Linked DNA regions of Thermogemmatispora onikobensis. The protein of the gene in region 2 binds, or shares a complex with, the protein of the main gene of each other region. Links are inferred from orthologs where the notes say so. Each region holds a gene or a part of one and is shown on either strand. Other genes may lie near its edges.

Evidence for each region.
Region 1: the proteins of rpsG (region 2) and tig are in contact, whole or in part, in a crystal structure (PDB 3GTY), measured with the Thermotoga maritima proteins. The link is inferred for Thermogemmatispora onikobensis from one-to-one orthologs. Residues at the interface, in WP_004081843.1 of Thermotoga maritima: Lys34, Lys52, Lys55, Glu59, Arg62, Gln63, Glu66, Asn67, Lys69, Val71, Arg95, Ala109, Lys110, Lys111, Gly112, Arg113, Pro114, Glu117, Glu121, Ile124, Ala125, Tyr127, Asn128, Asn129, Thr130, Gly131, Lys135, Asp139, Arg142, Met143; in WP_004081061.1 of Thermotoga maritima: Glu122, Val124, Val129, Leu130, Tyr133, Glu188, Gly259, Ile262, Tyr263, Glu266, Ser270, Glu273, Gln274, Glu277, Arg308, Gln311, Ile312, Ser315, Tyr316, Glu325, Arg329, Arg336, Leu363, Phe366, Trp367, Arg373, Leu377, Arg381, Leu384, Glu387.

The regions. Positions count from the first base shown.
Region 1 is NZ_BDGT01000028.1:25,829-29,057, forward strand. Bases 1-2,914 are described here. They hold tig (trigger factor), read left to right. Parts: upstream 1-672; coding sequence 673-2,157; downstream 2,158-2,914. Other genes in these bases: clpX (ATP-dependent Clp protease ATP-binding subunit ClpX), read left to right, coding at 2,209-2,914. Outside these bases: more of clpX, read left to right, coding at 2,915-3,229. UniProt on the Bacillus subtilis protein: Involved in protein export. Acts as a chaperone by maintaining the newly synthesized protein in an open conformation. Functions as a peptidyl-prolyl cis-trans isomerase.
Region 2 is NZ_BDGT01000072.1:13,412-16,471, reverse strand. Bases 243-2,987 are described here. They hold rpsG (30S ribosomal protein S7), read right to left. Parts: upstream 1,968-2,987; coding sequence 1,518-1,967; downstream 243-1,517. Other genes in these bases: fusA (elongation factor G), read right to left, coding at 243-1,508. In the rest of the region: more of fusA, read right to left, coding at 1-242.

The DNA.
Region 1 (3,229 bases), on a different replicon or contig from region 2:
TGATGTATCATCACTCAGGTGAGAGCGTTTCATCCCCTTACCAGACAGCAGGGGTGTAGGAGCGAGGAGCAGCACCCCTGAAGCACGACGGCTGGCAGCGTGGAAACGCTGCAGGGCTATCATGGGCGGTTGCTGAAATTGGTAGACAGGACGGACTTAGGATCCGTTGGTGCAAACCGTGAGAGTTCGAGTCTCTCACCGCCCACCATCACAAAGATCCCGGGGTCACCTGCAGCGGGGGGTGGCTCCTTCCATTTGCCAGCGGAGCGGGGCGGAGCGCCTGCGCGCAGTGGTACCGACAGGGCAAGGCGAAGCACACAGACGGCACGAGGGCAGGCAACCAGGCAAGCACGCTTTATCTCACGTATCTGGCTCCCCTGAGTGCTCTTCCCCGCTGCAGTTCCCGTTTGGTTCGCGGTCTCGGCGGGTGGAGAAGTGAGCGCGTCGAGCGAGCAGCCCGAGGGAGGCAGGCGGGAAGCGGCAGAGGGTGACAGCTCTGCGTCGATCGAGCAAGCAAGACCAGATTCGTCCGTCGCATCTTGTTCTGTTGTGCCCTGTATCGAGCCATAGCAGATCAAACCACCGCTCAGCCAGTCAGTGGAGCAAACAAGCAAGCAGGCGGCACGCCGGGCGGCGCGTACGTACGATGATGATGCTTGTGTTGGAGGAACAGTGAAGGTCACAGTTGAGAAATTAGCGAGCAGCGAAGCCATTCTAGATGTAGATCTCACCTGGGAAGAGGTGGAGAAGGCTTCGGAAAAGGCTTATCGTAAGCTGGTGCAGCAGGTTGAAATTCAGGGGTTTCGTCGGGGCAAGGCCCCCCGCTCCTTGCTCGAGCGCAGGTTAGGCAAGGAGTACATTTATCAGGAAGGTCTTGACGACCTGATCAGCGAGGCCTACCGTGAGGCGCTCAAGGAGCACCAACTTACTCCACTCGCGCAGCCGGAGCTGGATGCTCCCATGTTTGAGATGGGGCAGCCCTATCATTTCCGCCTGAAGGTTCCCATCCTGACCCCCGTAGAGCTGGGCGACTACCGCTCGCTACGCTTTGAGGATGAAGAGGTTATGGTGACGGCGGAGGAGGTCGAGCGGGAACTGGAGGCGCTGCGTAACCAGTATGCGAGCTGGCAGAAGATCGAACGTCCTGCCCAGATGGGGGACCGCGTCACAGTCGATCTCAAACTGACGGTCGAGGGGCGCACCATTTCCGACTACAAGGAGAATCCCTTCGAACTGGCCGCCGATCGGCCCGGTCTCTTCGCCGGTATGGATGAGCAAATCGTTGGCATGCAGGCCGGTGAGAGCAAGAGCTTCACTCTGACCATTCCCTCCGACTATGGCAATGAGGAGCTGGCCGGCAAAGAGGCCCACTATGAGCTGACCCTCCATCAGGTTGAGGAGAAGGTCCTGCCCGAATTGGACGACGCCTTTGCCGCGCGCGTTGGCCAGTACGAGACCCTGGAGGACCTGCGCAAGGTCATCAGCGATGCCATCCAGGATCGCAAAGAGCGACAGAAGCGCCAGGAGCTGCGTGATAAGGTGCTGGAGGCTGTGGTGGCTCAGTCCAACATTGTCCTCCATCCGGTTCTGATCAAGGAGGAAGTCGAGGACATGCTGCATGAGCTGTCCCACATGTTGGAGAGACAGCGTATGTCGCTCGAGCAGTATCTCCTGCTGATGCGCAAGAGCCGGGAGGAATACATGAAGGAGCTGGAGCCGGACGCAGAGAGGCGCGTCAAGCAGCAGCTGGTCCTGGATGAGGTTGCCAGGCAGGAAGGGATCGAGGTCACGCCGGAAGAAGTTGAAGGCGTTTTTCGCATGTATGCCCAGGCGGGGCAGCCACTGCAGCGCAGCGAGGCCCAGGTGCGGGCGCTGATCATCACGCTGCGGCGCGAGAAAGCGCTTTCGCGCCTGGTAGAGCTGGCGACACGTCCGGCGGAGGAAAAGGAGCAGCAGGGCGAGGAGAGCGAAGAGCAAGCGCAGCAGTCAGAGGAGACAGCGAGTGAGGCCACTGTGGCGCAGGCGGAGGCCGACTCGGAGCCAGAGGGCGGGTCGGAGCCGGAGACCGGGCGAACCAGCGAGGCACCGTCTTCCTCTCCTGCTACAATAGTAGTAGAAGATGCGGGGGCACCGGCTGACACCGGAGGCCAGCAGTAAGACTCCAGCCAGGACTCAAGCGTCGTAATTGAGGGAAAGGTAACAACGGACGTGGCAAACTCTAAGAATATTCGCACAACCTATCGCTGCTCTTTTTGCGGCAAGAGCCAGGATCAGGTCCAACGGCTGATTGCCGGCCCGTCAGGGGTCTATATTTGCGATGAGTGCATTGACCTGTGCCGGGAGATCATCGAGGAGGAGCAGGCCACCTTTAGCAAGCCGCGTCTTCAGACCGGGAAGATTCCCACTCCGAAGAAGATCTATGAGCAATTGAGCCAGTATGTGATCGGGCAGGAGCGGGCCAAGAAGACGCTGGCTGTGGCGGTGTACAACCACTATAAGCGCATTAGCGTGGGCATGCAGATTGATGACGTGGAGCTGGGAAAGAGCAATATTCTGCTCATCGGCCCCACCGGCTGCGGTAAGACCCTGCTGGCGCAGACGCTGGCCAAGATCCTCGATGTGCCCTTCTGCATCGCCGATGCCACGGCCCTCACCGAGGCTGGCTACGTGGGCGAGGATGTGGAGAACATTCTGCTGCGCCTGATCCAGGCCGCCGATTTCGATGTAGCGCGGGCCGAGCGCGGCATCGTCTACATCGATGAGATCGATAAGATTGCCCGCAAGTCTGACAATCCCTCGATCACGCGCGATGTCTCCGGCGAAGGTGTGCAGCAGGCCCTCCTGAAAATCATCGAGGGCACGATTGCCAATGTGCCCCCCCAGGGTGGCCGTAAGCACCCGCATCAGGACTTTATTCAGATCAACACCTCGAATATTCTCTTTATCTGCGGCGGCGCCTTCGAAGGACTCGATAAGATCGTCGAGCAGCGCCTGGGCAGCAACCGCACCATTGGCTTCAAGAAAACGGTGGACGAGCCTGAGCAGCGCGCTCAGGAGACCGTGCTCTCGCAGGTCATTCCCGAGGACCTCCTCAAGTACGGGCTGATCCCCGAGTTTATCGGGCGCCTTCCCGTAGTGGTGGCCCTCGATAACCTGGATAAGGAGGCGCTCATCCGCATCCTGACGGAGCCGAAGAACGCCATTGTCAAGCAGTATCAGAAAATCTTCC
Region 2 (3,060 bases):
CCGCGTCCACCGGTCTGGCGGACATAGCGGCCCTGGGCAGTTGCCTCGCGCGTAATGGTTTCGCGATAGGCCACCTGGGGGCGTCCGATATTGGCCTCGACCTTAAACTCGCGGAAGAGGCGGTCGACGATCACCTCCAGGTGCAGCTCGCCCATGCCGCGGATAATCGTCTGACCGCTTTCGGGGTCGGTGCGCACCTGGAAGGTGGGATCTTCTTCAGCGAGCTTGCTGAGGGCGATCGTCATCTTATCCTGATCCCCGCGCGTCTTCGGCTCGATGGCGATCTCGATCACCGGCTCGGGGAAAGAGATCGACTCCAGGATCACCGGGTGCTGCGGATCGCAGAGGGTGTCGCCGGTGAAGGTATTGCGCAGCCCGACGGCGGCACAAATATCGCCGGCGCGGATCTCGTCGATATCCTCGCGATGGTTGGCGTGCATGCGCAGCAAGCGACCGATGCGCTCTGTCTTGCCTTTGGTCGTATTTTCGACCGAAGAGCCTTTCGTCAGCGTACCGGAATAGACGCGCAGATAGGCCAGGCGGCCCACGAAGGGATCGGAGACGATCTTGAAAGCCAGGGCGCTGAAGGGGGCATCGTCTGCAACCGTCAGCGCGACCTGTTCACCAGTATCGGGATTGATGCCGATGGGAGGAGGAATATCGAGAGGGGAAGGAAGATAGGCAACGACCGCATCCAGCAAAGCTTGCACACCCTTATTGCGCAGGGAGGAACCACAAAGTACCGGCACCAGAGTGCCGGCAATCGTTGCTTTGCGGAGGGCAGCCCGGATCTCGTCCTTGGTAATCTCCTCGCCCTCAAGATATTTCAGGGTCAACTCCTCGTCGGTCTCGGCGACACGCTCAATGAGCGCATCGCGATGACGCCTCGCCTCTTCTTCCAACCCGGCAGGAATGGGAGTCGGCTCGGGCCGCGTGCCCAAGTCGTCGAGGAAAATGACGGCATGCTGCTCGATAAGATCGATAAAGCCCTTGAAGTCGCTCTCCGCCCCGATCGGCAGCTGGATTGGAAGAGGGTTGGCCCCCAGACGGTCACGGATCATCTGGACGGTGCGCCAGAAATCAGCTCCGACGCGATCCATCTTGTTGACAAAGCAGATGCGCGGGACATTGTACTTGTTGGCCTGGCGCCAGACGGTCTCAGACTGAGGCTCGACGCCGGCTACGGCGTCGAAGATCACAATGCCCCCATCGAGGACGCGCAGCGAGCGCTCGACCTCGGCAGTAAAGTCGACGTGACCAGGCGTATCGATGATGTTGATGCGATGGTCGAGCCAGAAGCAGGTGGTAGCAGCGGCGGTGATCGTGATCCCGCGCTCCTGCTCCTGGACCATCCAGTCCATCGTCGCAGCCCCTTCGTGCACCTCACCCATGCGGTGAATCTTCTTCGTGTAGAAGAGGATACGCTCGGTCGTTGTCGTTTTTCCCGCGTCAATATGGGCGATGATACCGATATTCCGCGTTCTTTCGAGTGAGTATTCTCTAGACATGATTAAGTATTACCAGCGATAATGGATGAAAGCCTTGTTGGACTCTGCCATCCTGTGGGTCTCCTCCCGTTTCTTGATGGTCGCACCCTGTCCAGAGGCAGCGTCCATGATCTCGTTCGCCAGCTTCTCCACCATGCTCTTGCCGGTGCGAGCGCGAGCAGAGCGGATGAGCCAGCGCATGGCGAGGGAGAGGCCACGCTCTTTGCGGACATCGACGGGCACCTGATAGGTCGAGCCACCAACACGGCGGGGCTTGACCTCGACCGTCGGAGTGGCGTTTCTGATGGCCTGCTCGAAGACCTCCAGCGCTGGGCGTTTCTGCCGCTGCTCGATTAAAGCGAAAGCCTGATAGAGGATGCGCTCGGCCAGGCTCTTCTTGCCATCGACCATCAGCTTGCCGATGAAGCTCGCGACGTTGCGACTCTGGTACTTAGGGTCCACGACTTCGAGCCGACGCACTCCACGCCGATACTCGTACTTCTTGGTTTCCTTGCTATGCTTGTCCGACTCTGACCGACGGCTAACACGTTTGCGTCTTGGCAAGGTCTCTTTTCCTCCCTTTCGCTTCGCGGTCAACACACATGCTCGCCGCCGCTCCTGCTGCCGGCCTGGGCCGACAAGCGTGGCCGCAGTCCGCTTACGCGCGCAGACGAGCATCTACGCTACGCTACGTACGTACGTATGATACCTGCCTTGTGCAAAGCACCAGAAAAGGCGTCGCTTCGATTGTAGCTGACACCTGAGCCTACAACAAACAATACTGGTTGTCCTGCCTCCTCGCTCTCCTCCCGCCGGGCCTGCTGGCCACAATGAGCAGGAAGGCGAATGCCAGATGACGGGAGGCTTGCCGAGGCTATCACCCACCCCGGCCTGGGGCAGGCACCCACCCATCGCGTTAGAGGAATGCGCTTCTGCTTCTGCTGCTCGTCGATGAGAACGGAAGCTACAATCGGATACGAACGCCTACAGCATCAGCAACGACGGTCGCCGCACCAGATCGCGGGCTACCTGACGCGCTCATGGCTTCGCTTCATCTCCACCTTGATCGACTGAGCGCTGGCACGGGTCCTTTCCCACCTGTGCGGGTAGGGCAGCAGATCTGCTGCCGCGAACGTCGCTTGTCTCCCTCGCTGGCTGCTCTTCCTTGGCGCTCCTCCCTGAAACCAGCCGGCCAGCCAGCCATGCGAGCGTTCTGCTTAGACTTCTCTCCTTCTCTCTCGTTCGCCTGCTTTTGTCAGCCAGCGCTCTTGCAGCATACAGCGAGCGCCTTCTTCCTCGCACGCACGCATGCATGCTCGCTCTCTCGCCGCCGCGGCTGGCCAGACGCGAGCGTCTGTCGCTTTCTTTCCCCTTCCGGTTACGGTGGGCACAGCGACAGAGCTGTTACTATGCGCTCCACCGGCCTCCGTTGCCGCCTTGCCTCGTGGCCGTGGCGGCTTCCGCGGTCCCACTTGCCAGGGGAGAGGCTGGCAAGCAACGCAACGGACCGGAGCCGCAGGCTGTTGCTCGCTTCGCCAGCCCGGTCTCCGGCACGCTTTGCCTCTTTATGCGC